3 regions of the Clostridium sp. LIBA-8553 genome follow, and region 1 is predicted to be linked to each of the others. Evidence: riboswitches for the same ligand, from Rfam matches in the RefSeq annotation. Region 1 holds a riboswitch; each other region holds the start of a gene.
What was found. A riboswitch is a leader RNA that binds a small molecule or an ion and turns the genes downstream of it on or off. The one in region 1 is predicted to bind cobalamin.
Positions count from the first base shown of each region.

Region 2: another riboswitch for cobalamin. It lies ahead of AC2JAQ_RS00515 (energy-coupling factor ABC transporter permease); the one in region 1 lies ahead of AC2JAQ_RS08010 (sirohydrochlorin cobaltochelatase).
Region 3: another riboswitch for cobalamin. It lies ahead of AC2JAQ_RS07015 (ABC transporter substrate-binding protein); the one in region 1 lies ahead of AC2JAQ_RS08010 (sirohydrochlorin cobaltochelatase).

Region 1 covers NZ_CM173489.1:1,778,102-1,783,101, reverse strand. Annotated here, with positions in the region: gene AC2JAQ_RS08020 (hypothetical protein) at 53-361, shown strand; gene AC2JAQ_RS08015 (3D domain-containing protein) at 389-1,627, opposite strand; cobalamin riboswitch at 1,847-2,025, shown strand; gene AC2JAQ_RS08010 (sirohydrochlorin cobaltochelatase) at 2,248-3,090, shown strand; gene AC2JAQ_RS08005 (precorrin-8X methylmutase) at 3,090-3,719, shown strand; gene cbiD (cobalt-precorrin-5B (C(1))-methyltransferase CbiD) at 3,738-4,835, shown strand; gene cbiE (precorrin-6y C5,15-methyltransferase (decarboxylating) subunit CbiE) at 4,863-5,000, shown strand, end outside.
Region 2 covers NZ_CM173489.1:123,469-128,468, forward strand. Annotated here, with positions in the region: gene nagH (hyaluronoglucosaminidase) at 1-1,170, shown strand, start outside; cobalamin riboswitch at 1,503-1,702, shown strand; gene AC2JAQ_RS00515 (energy-coupling factor ABC transporter permease) at 2,004-2,747, shown strand; gene AC2JAQ_RS00520 (energy-coupling factor ABC transporter substrate-binding protein) at 2,747-3,055, shown strand; gene cbiQ (cobalt ECF transporter T component CbiQ) at 3,042-3,812, shown strand; gene AC2JAQ_RS00530 (ATP-binding cassette domain-containing protein) at 3,827-4,684, shown strand; gene AC2JAQ_RS00535 (SemiSWEET transporter) at 4,889-5,000, opposite strand, start outside.
Region 3 covers NZ_CM173489.1:1,581,100-1,586,099, forward strand. Annotated here, with positions in the region: gene cbiB (adenosylcobinamide-phosphate synthase CbiB) at 1-605, shown strand, start outside; gene cobD (threonine-phosphate decarboxylase CobD) at 602-1,666, shown strand; cobalamin riboswitch at 1,747-1,922, shown strand; gene AC2JAQ_RS07015 (ABC transporter substrate-binding protein) at 2,233-3,150, shown strand; gene AC2JAQ_RS07020 (FecCD family ABC transporter permease) at 3,137-4,168, shown strand; gene AC2JAQ_RS07025 (ABC transporter ATP-binding protein) at 4,173-4,928, shown strand; gene AC2JAQ_RS07030 (Dph6-related ATP pyrophosphatase) at 4,938-5,000, shown strand, end outside.

The sequences.
Region 1 (5,000 bases):
TACTTCTGTTAAGTAATATAATAATGAAAGTATGTTTAGGAGAATGAAGCCCGTGGATATTTTAGATTGGAAGTTTATTTTCATAATAATAACATTTGCTTTAATAGGAGTATTATGCTTATTTAAAAAATCAAAAATTGGATTGACTTCAGCTTCTGTAGGGATTGTAGGAAGTTTAATTTTGTGGGGATTTTTTAAGATAAGTATAAAATTTAGAGAATTTTTAACAGGTGTTGGATTAAGCTTTAAGGATATATTAAACTTTATTATTACAGTTATTATGGCTATAGTAGCCTTTGTAGCAATTTTTTTTATTTTAAAAGTTTTTAATAATTTTGGTAGGAGATTAAAAAAAAGATAAGACAAAAGTGTCTTATCTTTTTTTGTTTTACCATTCGCCAGGATAGGCAACTATGTGTAATGTAACTTGACGTCTTCCCCAAGATGTACAGTCATCATGAGAGTTCATATAAAGGTCTATTATATTTCCTTTAATAGCTCCGCCTGTATCTGATGCTATGGCATAACCATATCCAGGGATGTACACTTTTGAACCTAATGGAATTACACTAGGATCTACAGCGATTGTGCTTATTCCACCTGGATCTCTTACAGGTTTAAGTCCCATAGCGGTTAATGTTCCGCCAGTATATGCTGTAGCTTCAACGGAAAGTGTTTTTTTATATTTACCATCACTAGGTTGGTTAGAATTATTATTTTCATTATTGTTATTTGAATTATTATTATTTGAATTAGCTGAAGAATTATTATTACTACTGTTTTTAGCCGCTTCCTCAGCTTTTATAGATTCAATTTTATTTTTTGCAGCTTGTACAGAATTATTTGCTGTATCTTTTACTGAATCAATATTAAGTTGTGGGATTAATTGATTCAATGTGCTTATTGCACTTTCAAGCTCGCTAATTGATGAGGAAGAGTTTATAACGGAAACAGAATGAGAAATTAAAGACATTTCATTTTCTTTAATTATTCCTAAAACAGCTTCCTTTTGATTATTTAACTCAGTAATCTTCTTTTGCTCTTCCGCTTTTTTACTATCTAGTGTTTTAAGAGATTCTTCAGTGGAACTTTTTAATTCCTTAAGCTCAGCCTTATCTCTTTCTAATTTTTTAATATCATTATTGAGAGAATCTTTTTGGGTATCTAGATCGTTTATAAGATTTTTATCTAAGGCTGTAACCCTTGCTAAAGCATCTATTCTTGTTATTAAATCTGATAAGCTTTCAGATTTAAGAAGAAAAACTAGTGGGTTCATTGAATCTTTGCTCTTATACATAGCACGCATTCTTTTACCTAAAACAGATTGTTTTTGATCTATTTCGGTCTTTAAAGTGCTTACTTTACTTTCCGTTTCTTTTAAGTTTTCCTCAGTATCTTTCATTTTAGTTTGATTATCTGCTAATTTAGTATTTAATTCTTCAATTTCATTGTTGAGTTTTGATACTTGAGAATTAAGAGACATAACCTCATTATCTAATTGTTCATACTTTACTTTATTTTCTTGTATAGTTGATTTCTTATCACTTACTGTATCAGCAAAAACTATTTGAGTCGTTGAAATACTTATAGTCATTGCTATTAATGCTGATAAAATTCTTTTTTGCATAAAGTACACTCCTTTTAGTAAACTGTCCACAACTTAAGTGTATTTCATCCTGTATTATTGAATTATAACATAAAAGCCAAATATAAAACAAATTTAACCTTTATCCCCTTAATGTGCTAAGAAAAAATTAACATCTTAATTATACTACAAATACAAAAAAATAAGAAATTTAAAGAATGTTGAAATAATTAAGATTATATATTATAATGAAGAAAAAATAATAATTTAATATTTTTAGGTTTAATTTACTTAATTAAAAGGGAAAGTGGTTAAAAGCCACTACAGCCCCCGCTACTGTAATAGGATACAAGTTTCTAATTACCACTGATTTTTTATTGGGAAGGGAGAAATGAGGATAAGCCTTAAGTCAGGATACCTGCCTAGAAATTATGCACTAAACTTCGGAGGGAAGATGTTAGGACTTATTTGTTAATAATTTTGAGGAATAATTACTTTGATTTTTAAGCATCTGGTTCTTGGTAACACAGATGCTTTTTATTTTTAGTTATGTTTTAGATAGGTGTTTACTTTAGCTAGTTATTAAGAGAGTGCTATAGTTTTATTTAAGACCAATACTACTTTAAAACATAAACTTATTTAAAAATTTTTAGAGGTGAAACATGAAGAAAGCTATATTAGTTGTAAGTTTTGGAACGAGTCATTTAGATGCTTTAAACAATTCTATTAAAAAAATAGAAGATTCAATACGAGAGAGTTTTAAAGAATATGATATTTTTAGAAGTTTTACATCACATATGATAGTAAGAAAGCTTAAAGAAAAATATGACATGAATATACTATTTCCAGAAGATGCTTTAAAAAAATTAGCAGAGGATGAATATGAGGAAGTTATTGTTCAACCACTTCATATTATTCCTGGAGAAGAGTTTGATTATATAAAGCATATAGTAAAGGAATATGAATCATGTTTTAAAAAGATAGAAACAGGAAGACCAATATTTTATTATGAAGGTTTTGAATCAGGTCCAGATGATTATTCATACTTTGTAGATACAATGAAAGATGTAATAGAAAATAATTCTCCATGTGTATTTGTTGGACATGGTAGTGCTCATCCATCAAATGCTGTTTATGGATGTTTACAATCTGTTTTAATAGATAAGGACTATGAAGATGTTTTTGTAGGAACTGTAGAGGGATATCCTAATTTTTCAAATGTCTTAAAGAAAGCTAAGAAGAAAAATATAAAAGAGATAACAATAATTCCTTTAATGGTTGTGGCTGGAGATCATGCTAAAAATGATATGGCTTCAGATGAAGAAGATTCATGGAAGAGCAGATTTGAAAGTGAAGGAATAAAAGCCAATGTTGTCTTAAAAGGATTAGGGGAATACGAAGAGTTTGGAAATTTATACATAGATAGAATTAATGATGTTATTAATGGTACATATAAAGGACTTGGAGAAACTAAAAAGAAGAAACATAGAAGGGAAATGAAATAATGAATTATATAAAGAGCCCTATGGGAATTGAAAAAAGAAGTTTTGAAATTATAGGTTCTGAAATGCATGAACATAATTTTTCAGAAGAGGAATTACAAATAGTAAAAAGAGTTATACATACTACTGCAGACTTTGAATATCAAGATTTAATAGAAATAAGCCAAGGGGCTATAGAAGCAGGAGTTTCTGCATTAAAATCTGGAGCTAAAATATATACTGATACAACAATGGCTTTATCAGGAATGAATAAAAGAGCCTTAAAAGAATTAAACTCATCAGTTGAATGCTATGTTGGATTAGAAGAGGTATTTAAATTAGCTAAGGAAAAAGGAATAACTAGATCAATGGCAGGGGTTGAACTTGCAGCAAAGGAAAATGTAGATATATTTGTTTTCGGAAATGCTCCAACTGCCTTATTTAAGCTAAGAGAACTTATTAAGGAAGGAAAAGCTAATCCAAAACTTATAGTAGCAGTTCCAGTTGGCTTTGTAGGAGCTAGTGAGAGCAAAGAGGATTTAGATGAGCTTGGAATTCCATATATAAGAGTTAAGGGAAGAAAAGGTGGAAGTACAGTAGCAGCGGCTATAATAAATGCATTACTTTATATGAATTATAAAAGAGATATGTAATAAAAGAAGGTAATCTAAATGTTTGAAATGTATATAGAAAGCGGCGGAAAGAAACTTAGATGTGGATACACTACAGGATCTTGTGCAGCAGCAGCGGCTAAAGCCGCCACTTATATGCTTTTTCATAAAAAAGACATAAGTGTTATAGAAATAGATACTCCTAAAAATATAAAACTTAATTTAGAAATACAAGATATAGAGATTGAAAAAGACTCAGTTGTTTGTTCTATAATCAAAGATGGTGGAGATGATATTGATGCTACATCAGGAATATCTATATTTGCGAAGGCAGAAGAAATTCCAGAAGGCTTTGAATTATGTGGAGGAGAAGGTGTTGGAGTAGTCACTAAAGATGGTCTTTTTGTAGAAAAAGGACAGCCGGCTATAAATCCAGTGCCTAGAGAAATGATTAAAAAGGAAGTTCTTAGTGTATTACCTAAGAATAAAGGGGTTAAAATAACAATTTTCGTTCCAAGAGGGAGGGAGATTGCTAAGAAAACCTTTAATCCAAGACTAGGTATAGTTGATGGAATATCGATACTTGGTACTACAGGAATTGTGTATCCTATGTCTGAAGATTCTTTAAAGGAATCTATTAGACTTGAGATAAGACAGAAAGTAGTGAATAATAAAGAACTTGTATTTGTATTTGGTAATATGGGAGAAAGATTCTTAAGAGAAAGAGGATATAAAAAAGATAATATAGTTGTTATATCTAATTATGTAGGATTTTCTATAGAATGTGCTTTAGCTCAGGGAATAAGAGACTTAACTATAGTAGGACATATAGGAAAGTTAAGTAAAATTGCTTTTGGATGTTTTAATACGCATAGTAGAGTTTCAGATGTGAGATTAGAGGTTATAGCTTTAGAATTAACTTTAATGGGATATGACTTAGAACTAGTTAAAAAGGTTTTAGAAGAAAAAACAAGTGAAGGTGCTGTAAGACTTCTTGGAGATGATTTCCCAAGGTTATATGAGAGAATTGGAGAAAAAGTATTAAAGAGATTAGATATTTACTCTTATGGTGAAGTAAATTTTAATATTCTTATGTATTATGGATCAAAGGAAATGAAATTATTATATGAATCTAAAAATTCAAACTTGTTTGATTAAACTTAAATTAGAAGGGAATGAAGGCTATTGGTTAAGATACTAGGATTAGGACCAGGCCATGAAGACTATATAATTCCAAAGGTTATTAAGGAACTAGAAAAAAGTGATTATATAGTAGGTTTTAAAAGAGCAATTTTAAGCTTAAAGTTTTTAAATAATTTAAGA
Region 2 (5,000 bases), 1.7 Mb from region 1:
GGGTTTGCTCCAAAGAATTTAAAAGATGGAGATTTAACTACTTCATACAAACCTAATACTAATAATGGTGAGATAAATGAAGGAAGCATAACTTATCGTCTATCAGAGAAAACTGATGTTAGAAAGGTTACTATAGTTCAAGATGGAAGCTCAATATCTAATGCTAAGGTTATGGCTAGAGTTGGAGATGGCAGTGAGAATGTAACTGATGAATGGGTTCAATTAGGTACATTAAGTAATAGCTTAAATGAATTCATAAATCGTGATTATAGCAATATTTATGAAATAAAGATTGAGTGGACAGATGTTGCTCCAAACATTTATGAAATAATAACTTTAAATCAAGAGTTTGAGTTCCCAGTGAACGATGCTTTAAGAGCAAAATATGATGAACTTGTTGATTTAAATGGAGATGAGTATACTTTAAGTAGTTTTGAGGCTTTAAAAGAAGCATTAGATAATGCAAAAGATATTTTAGATGATTCTAATTCTTCTCAAAAGAAAATAGACAAGGCTTTAGAAAAATTAAGCAAGGCAGAAGAAGGATTAGCTTTAAGAGCAACTGATTTTGAAGCTTTCGATGAAGTCTTAGCTTTAGGAAATTCTTTAGTAGAAGAAGATTACACAGCTGAATCATGGGCTGGATTCAGTGAAAAATTAGCACTTGCTAATGAAGCTGATAAAAATAGAGCAGATTATACTCAAGAGCAAATAAATCAAATAGTATCTGACTTAGATGCTTCAATAAAAGCTTTAGTTAAAGATATTCCAGAAGTTGATAAAGCAGATTTAGAAGCTTTAATCAACCAAGGTAAATCCTTAGTAGAAGAGGCTGTAGAAGGTTTTGAAGTTGGTGAATACCATAAAGGAGCTAAGGCTGCTTTAACAAATGAAATCAATAAGGCTGAAGAAATATTCAATAAGGAAGATACTACTCAAGAGGAAATAAACTCAGCTAAAGAAGCTTTAAATAGTGCAATAGAAATCTTCAACTCTCTAATAATTGAGGAAAGTACAGGAGACTTCAATGGTAATGGAAAGATTGATATAGGTGACTTAGCAATGGTTTCTAGAAACTATGGAAGTAATAATACTTCTCTTGATTTAAATAAAGATGGAGTTGTTGATGAATATGAAATAAGCTTTATAAATCATAGAATATTAAACTAAGATAATTTTTAGGGTAAAATTAAATTTTAGAATTTAAGGGATCATATAGGTATTTAAAATCAAGTTTATAGTATTAATCTAAAAGTTAGTGTTATAAATTGTGATTTGGTATCTAAATATGATCCCTTTTAGTTTCAAAAATATCTTCATAAAATGAATTTAAGTGAAAAGATAAAATAAAATTAATTGAAGAAAAGGTAAACAAAATTATATTTTAGTTTAAAGGAAAAAACTTCGAAAATAATGCTGTATAGGGCATAGTTTCTATGAAAATTTATATAGTTTAATTGTAAATCAATTCTTTATACTATATAATGTTAATGAATTATTAAATTAAATATTTAGAAATAGGTTAGATAGTTAGCTTGAAAACTATCCATTAAAAGGGAAGTTGGGTTTAAATCCCACGCGGTCCCGCCGCTGTAATAGAGGAGTCTTTTGTATTTAAAACCACTGAAACATAAGGTTTTGGGAAGGTTACAAAAGGTGATGATACTTAAGCCAGAAGACCTGCCTGTTTTTAAAACATCAAATCCTACGGGAAATAGGAGGTGTTGTGCTTTGGTAAGTTATATTTTTTTTAGAATTTTTATAGCCCCTAGACGCAATGTCTAGGGGTTTTTATTTTTAGAATTAAATTTTTATCTTAAAAGAGCAGGGAATGTATATCTTTACTTACTTGAAATTATGTAGGAGTAATATATTTGCTTTTACAGATTTTTAGTAAAAGTAGTAAGGGCGTTAGATAAGACTTTTAAGGCTAAAGATAATAGAAGCCTATTTTAAGGAATGGAGATACAAAACAAAAATATAATTTAAGGAGTAGAATTATTATGTCAAAAAAGAATCAAGTATTTTTAGGATTTTTATTAATGTTCTTATTAATACCAAGAAGTGTTTCAGCTATGCATATTATGGAAGGATTTTTACAACCTAAGTGGTGTATAGCATGGGGTGTTATAACTATACCTTTTATAGTATTAGGACTATTTTCTATCAAGAAAAAAGTTGGAAATAATCCAAGACTAAAAATATTATTAGCTATGGCAGGGGCTTATGCTTTTGTGCTTTCAGCATTAAAGCTTCCATCAGTTACAGGTAGTTGCTCACATCCTACAGGGGTTGGGCTTGCAGCAATATTATTTGGACCTACAGCAGCATCAGTTTTAGGACTTATCGTTCTTTTATTCCAAGCATTACTTTTAGCACATGGAGGACTTACAACTCTCGGAGCTAATACTTTTTCAATGGCTGTTGTTGGACCTTTAGTATCATATGGACTTTATAAATTAGTGAAAAAACTTAATGGACCAACATGGTTAGGAGTATTTTTAGCATCAGCTCTTGGTGACTTAGCAACATATATGGTTACTTCAGTTCAATTAGGACTAGCTTTCCCAGCAGAAGTTGGTGGAGTTATGGCTTCAGTTATGAAGTTCATGGGTATATTTGCTATAACTCAAATTCCTTTAGCTATAAGCGAGGGAATATTAACTGTTATAATATTTAACACAATAGAAAACTATGCAAAAGATGATTTAATGGAACTTAATATTATTTCAAGGGAGGTAAAATAATGAAAAATAAAAGAGTAGTAACTAATGTAATATTAATTTTATTAGTTGTATTTATTACAATTATACCTTTCTTTGTGGCTAAGAATGGTGAGTTCGGTGGATCTGATGATCAAGCAGAAGAAGCAATAACACAAATAGATGAAAGTTATGAACCGTGGTTTTCACCTATATTTGAACCTGCAAGTGGAGAAATAGAGAGTTTATTATTTGCTCTACAAGCAGCTATAGGAGCTGGAATAATTGGGTTTGGATTAGGTTATTTAAAGGGTAAAAAGAAAGTGAACGACGAAGTAAATGATAAACATTGATAAATATGCTTATTCATCAAAATTAAAAGTTATTAATCCGGCAGAAAAGATGTTTTTTGCGTTGATAACTTTAGGGGTATGCCTTTGGGCAAATAATTGTATTGTTTCTATGCTTGTAATAAGTCTTATGACTTTTTTAATAACTAAGGTTGGAAAAACAAAATTAAGTGTTTTTATAAAATTGATGATGGTACCAATAGCTTTTTTAATAATAGGTATCTTAACAATAGTTATAAGTTATTCATTAAATAGAGAGACTTTTCTAGTGTCAATTAAGTTCTTCAATGGATGGATTGGAGTCTCTAAAAGTGGAATTTTTCAAGGAATTAATATGTTTTTAAAGGTAATGGGATCTCTGAGTTGTTTATATTTTATATCTTTGACAACACCAATGATAGATGTAATATCAGTTTTATCAAAGCTAAGGATACCAAGCTTTTTAATAGAATTAATAAGCTTAGTATATAGGTTTATATTTATAATTTTAGAGACCTCAGAAATGATGTTTATATCGCAGAATTCAAGGTTAGGATATAGAGATATAAGAACATCGTATAAATCTTTAGGAGCTCTTGCATCAACATTATTTATACGTTCATTTAAAAGAGCTAATGATTTGTATACAGCTTTAGAGGCTAGAGGATATAATGGGGAGCTTAAGGTTTTAGAAGAAAAACCTCAAAAAAGGAGCTACATTTACATTTTAACTATAATCATTAACCTGATTTTTATAGGAATAGCTATATTTATTAAGTAGAGTAGGAGGATTTTATGGAAGACTATATATTAAAAGTAGAAGGGCTTAATTATAATTATTCAGATGGAACTCATGCTCTAAAGGGTATAGATATGAATATAAAAAGAGGAGAAGTAACGGCTATATTAGGAGGAAATGGTGTAGGGAAATCTACTTTATTTCAAAACTTTAATGGTATATTAAAGCCTTCTTCAGGAAGAATACTTTTTGAAAATAATCCAATTGATTACTCTAGGAAAGGAATTATGAAACTTAGAGAATCTATAGGAATTGTTTTTCAAGACCCTGATAATCAGCTTTTTTCAGCCAGTGTATACCAGGATGTTTCCTTTGGGGCTGTGAATATGAAACTACCAGAGGACGAAATTAGAAGAAGAGTAGATAATGCATTAAAAAGAACTGGTATAGAACATCTAAAAAATAAACCAACTCATTGTTTAAGCTTTGGTCAAAAGAAGAGAGTAGCAATTGCAGGGGTTCTAGTTATGGAACCAAAGGTTTTAATATTGGATGAGCCAACGGCAGGTTTAGATCCAATGGGCGTTTCCGAAATAATGAAGTTATTGGTGGAAATGCAAAATGAGCTTGGAATAACAATAATAATAGCAACTCATGATATAGATATTGTGCCATTATATTGTGATAATGTCTTTGTTATGCAAGAAGGAAAAGTAATATTACACGGAAATCCTAAAGAGGTATTTTCTAAAAAGGAGACTATAAGAAAAGTTAATTTGAGATTACCTAGAATTGGACATCTTATGGAAATTTTAAAAGAAAAAGATGGCTTTGTATTTGATGAATTATCATTGACTATCGGACAAGCTAGAAAAACAATAAATTCTTGGAAAATTAAAATATTTAAGGATTAATAATTAAATAAGATGAAATAAGTAAAAAGGTTTATATCAGAGTAATTATAGAAATAAGTAGCTTTGATATAAACCTTTTATACTAAATAAACTTTAAGTTAGCATAAATATAAATGTATTCTTAAAATTTTTTAGTAAAAAATGTTTAACTATATACTAAAGTTAATATCTTGTAATTCTTCTTAAAACTTATTTACAGATATTTTATTCAACAACACTATTCTTAATACCATCCTTATATTTAATCTTAAAGAATAATATTATTATGGCAAATATAAAAGTACAAGAATTAGCTAAGATAACAGCTAAATCATTC
Region 3 (5,000 bases), 200 kb from region 1:
AGGCTAGAAAGCAATTATCTTATATAGTAGGAAGGGATACAGAAAACTTAGATGAAGAAGCTATAGTAAGAGCTGTAGTAGAAACAGTTGCTGAAAATATGTCAGATGGTATTATAGCACCATTGTTTTTTGCTGGTATTGGAGGAGCACCATTAGCTTTTCTATATAAGGCAGTAAATACATGTGATTCTATGTTTGGATATAAAAATGATAAATATAAGGATTTTGGATTTGTTTCAGCAAAGCTTGATGATATATTTAATTATATTCCTGCTAGATTAACAGCTTATCTAATAGTAATTGCTTCATTTGTTTTAAGACTTAATTATAAAGGAAGTTTAAAAATATATAAGAGAGACAGATATAATCATTCAAGTCCTAATAGTGCTCATCCAGAGGCAGCAGTTGCAGGGGCTTTAGGAATAAAACTTGGAGGAGCAAATTATTATTTTGGAAAACTTATAGAAAAGCCAACAATAGGAGAAGCTAAAAAGAAAATAGAAATTTCAGATGTTTACAAGACTAATAAAATTTTGGGGTTAGTTTCATTTTTAGGAATGGTAATAGCTCTTATTATTAGATTTGCTTTAGAGGTGATCATATGAATTTAGGACATGGTGGTAATGTAGAAGAAATAAAAAGAGTTTATGGGTTAAAAGAAGAGGATATAATTGATTTTTCTGCTAATATAAACCCTATGGGGATTTCAGAAAAAGTAAAAGAGGCAATGATTAGAGGAATAAACTCAATAGAAAGGTATCCAGATATAACTTATTATGAACTTAAAAAAGAAATTTCAAGTTTCGAGAAAGTAGATTTAGATAAAATAGTTTTAGGTAACGGAGCTGCAGAAGTGATTTTTAACATAGTAAGAGGAATTAAACCTAAAAATGCTCTTATAATAGCACCTACTTTTTCAGAATACGAGGATGCTTTAAAATCTCTAGAATGCAAAGTGAATCATTATATATTAAAAGATAGATATTCATTAGATAATGGATTTATAGATGAAATAAAAGATGATTTAGACATAATATTTTTATGTAATCCAAACAATCCAACAGGAGCTTTAATAGAGAAAGAATTTTCATTAAGAGTTTTGAAAAAGGCAAAAGAGATGAATATAAAAGTTGTTTTTGATGAATCATTTCTAGATTTTGTTGAAAATAATGAAAAATACTCTGTTATTGAATATCTAGATGATTTTGATAATTTAATTGTGGTTAAATCATTAACTAAGCTTTTTGCTTTCCCAGGTATAAGATTAGGTTATGGATTAAGCTCAGATTTTGAAATGATAAAAAAAATAAATTCTGTTGCGACTCCTTGGAGTGTAAATACAGTGGCGGACTATGCTGGAAGAGAGGCATTAAAAGAAGTTAAGTATATAAAAAATAGCGTAGCTTACGTAAAAAAAGAAAATAAATTTTTATATAATGGTTTAAAAGATTTTAAAGATATTAATGTTTTTAAGGGAGCTGTTAATTTTTTATTCTTTAAATTAAACAGAGAATTAAATTTAAGGGAAGAACTAATTAAACAAGGATTAATAATAAGAAGTTGTAATAATTATGTAGGTTTAGACAATAGTTATTATAGAGTTGCAGTTAGAAGAAGAGAAGAAAATGAAAGACTTTTAGAAGTGCTTTCAAAGATTTTAAAATAGTTTATTTACATTTTTATTAAAAAGATAAATTTAAAGTAGATAAGGTGTTTGACAATAATAAAATATAATAATATAATCAAGTTGATTGATTCATAATTGGTGTGATTTCACTTAATAGGGAATGAAGTTAAAATCTTCAACTACCTCAGTAACCGTGAAGCTGACGAAATCTCAATATGTCACTGCATTTTTATGTGGGAAGACGAGATAGAGGATGAAGCAAAGTCGGGATACCTGCCTTTTATGCGAATACTATTATCTTCTGAGGGTAAGGTAATAGGATGCGTACGCTTTCAGAATATACTTAACATACCTTCGAATGGGTATGTTTTTTTATTTTCTACGTATTAATCTTAAACCTCAAATATTTAATTGTTAAGTTTTATGAAAGAGAAATTTGATTATTAGTGATGCTTTAACCTTAATTTAAGAAATTTCAAATTTGCTTTTATAGGTTGTAGGGGTACTTAGCAATATTAAATACATATTAAAATCATTACTTAAAATCAAATAAAAAATCCTTCATATGACTTAAGAAATTACAAAGGCAAAAATGGAGGAAAAATATGAAAAACTTTAAAAAATTAATTTCCCTAGTAACTTTAATAGTAATGTCATTACTGTTATTTGTTGGCTGTGGAAGCAAAACGGTAACAATGAAAGATATGGAAGGAACTGAATTTACAGTACCAAAAAAAATCCAAAGAATAGTATCAACAGCACCGTCTAATACAGAAATATTAGTAGGTTTAGGCTTAGGTGATAAAATCGTAGGTATTGATAAATACTCAGCAGATGTAAAAGGATTAAACCCAGATATACCTAAAATAGATTTTAGAAATCCAGATGCTGAGGCTATTTTGGCCCTTAAGCCTGATGTAATAATAGCTTCAGGTCATAATAGGGAAGGTAAAGAAGACCCATTTAAGGTTTTAAAGGATGCTGGAATACCAGTAGTTTATATTCCAACTAGTGAAAGCATTGATGGAATATACGAAGATATAAATTTCTTAGCTAAGTTAACTAGAACAGAGTCTGAAGGAAACAAAATGGTTGATGAAATGAAAAGTGAAGTAAACAAAATTAAAACTATAGGTGAAACTATAAAAGATAAAAAGACTGTTTACTTTGAAATTGGGTCAAGTCCAAATTTATACAGCTTTGGAAGTGATACTTTCTTAAACAATCTATTAACTATAGTTGGAGCAGAAAATGTATTTGCAAATGAAAGAGGATGGATTTCACCAAGTGAAGAAGCTGTTATAAAAGCAAATCCAGATGTGATTTTAACAAATGAAGATTATATTGAAAATGCAACAGATTTAATTGCTAAACGTCCAGGTTGGAATACAATAACTGCTGTTAAGGATAATCAAATATTCTTAGTAGATAAAAATGCAACATCACGTGGAAGTCAATATGTGATAAGTGCTTTAAAACAAATAGCAAAGGATATTTATCCAGAACAATATGCAGGAATCTAAAAAGAGAAAATTACTAATAACACTATCTATTCCATTAGTATTATTAGTACTTTGTATTGGAACTTCTATTGGAAGTTCCAATATTAATATATGGGATACTATTTCTATAGTTGGAAATAAGATTTTTGATATTCCACTTAGAGCTGGTATCAAACCAGAGGACGTAGCAATTATTTGGGTAATTAGATTACCTAGAGTTTTATTAGCATTTGGAGTTGGAGCTTCCCTTGCAGTTAGTGGAGCTGTAATTCAATCAATTTTAAAAAATCCTTTAGCATCACCATATACTTTAGGAGTTTCATCAGGAGCTTCTTTAGGAGTTGGAATATACATAGTTCTTGGTATAACAATACCTTTTATAGGCAATTTAGCTATGCCTATTATAGGATTTTTATGTGGAGTTTTTACTATTTTCGCAGTGATAATTTTTTCAAATAAAGTAGACAGAGGACTTTCAAATAATACAGTAATATTAGCTGGAATGGTTCTATCGCTTTTTACTAGTGCCATGTTAACAACCATAACAGCATTATGTAGTGAGGATATAAAGGCTATTACTATGTGGCAAATGGGATCATTTGCTATGAAAAGTTGGTCCTATGTTTTGGCTGGTCTCCCATTTTTTTTGATTGGAGTCTTTATGGTATTAAGATATACAAAAGAAATGGATATTTTAAGTTTTGGAGAAGAGAGTGCAAAGACCGTAGGTGTTGAAACTGAAAAGGTAAAAAAAAGACTACTTATTTCAATTGCTATTTTAACTGGAAGCGCAGTTGCTTTAAGTGGTGTTATAGGCTTTATTGACCTTATAACTCCTCATATAGTTAGAAAAATATTTGGTTCTAATCATAAAGTAGTAATTCCAATGAGCATTATACTTGGAGGAACACTTATGGTACTAACAGATTTAGTTTCAAGAACATTAATTTCACCATCAGAATTGCCAGTAGGGGCAATTACAGCTTTAATTGGAGCACCATTTTTTGCTTACATTTATTTTGGAAAAAGAAGTAGGTGATATTTTGCTAGAAGTTAAAAACTTATGCTGTGGGTACGATGAAAATGATGTTGTACATAACATATCTTTTAAGGTCAATAGGGGAGAAAATATTTCTATAATAGGACCAAATGGATGTGGGAAATCCACAATATTAAAAGCTTTAGCTAACCTTATAGAATATAAGGGAGAAATAAAGCTAGATGGAGTAGAAATTAAAAAGATTAAAAGAAAAGATTTAGCTAAAAAAGTTGCTTTAATGAGTCAAAATTCTGAAATATACTTTTCTTATACTGTATTTGAAACAGTTGCTTTAGGAAGATATGCTCACATAAATGGTATTTTTTCAAGTCTCAGTAATGAAGATAAGGATATAGTATTAAAGTGTATTGAAAGTGTTGGTTTGTTAGAAGAAAAAGATAAACTTATAAATGAATTATCAGGTGGACAACTTCAGAGAGTTTATTTAGCAAGAGCCTTTGCTCAGGAGCCTGATATACTACTTTTAGATGAGCCAACTAATCATTTAGACTTAAAATGTCAAATTGAAATTTTAGATTACATAAATAAATGGACAAAAGAAAATAATAAAACAGTTATAGGGGTTTTACATGATTTAAATTTAGTTCAAATGTTTAGTGAGGACGTAATTCTTATTAAAGAGGGCCAAATTTATAGCCATGGAAAAGCAAGGGAAATATTAAATAGTTATAAAATTAAAGATGTTTATAAAATAGATATTAGAAAATTTATGCTAGAAGCATTAGAAAAATGGAAGTAGGTGGACAATATGAAAAAGAAATTTGTTGTATCATATAGTTGTGGAAAGGATAGTACATTATCATTATATAGA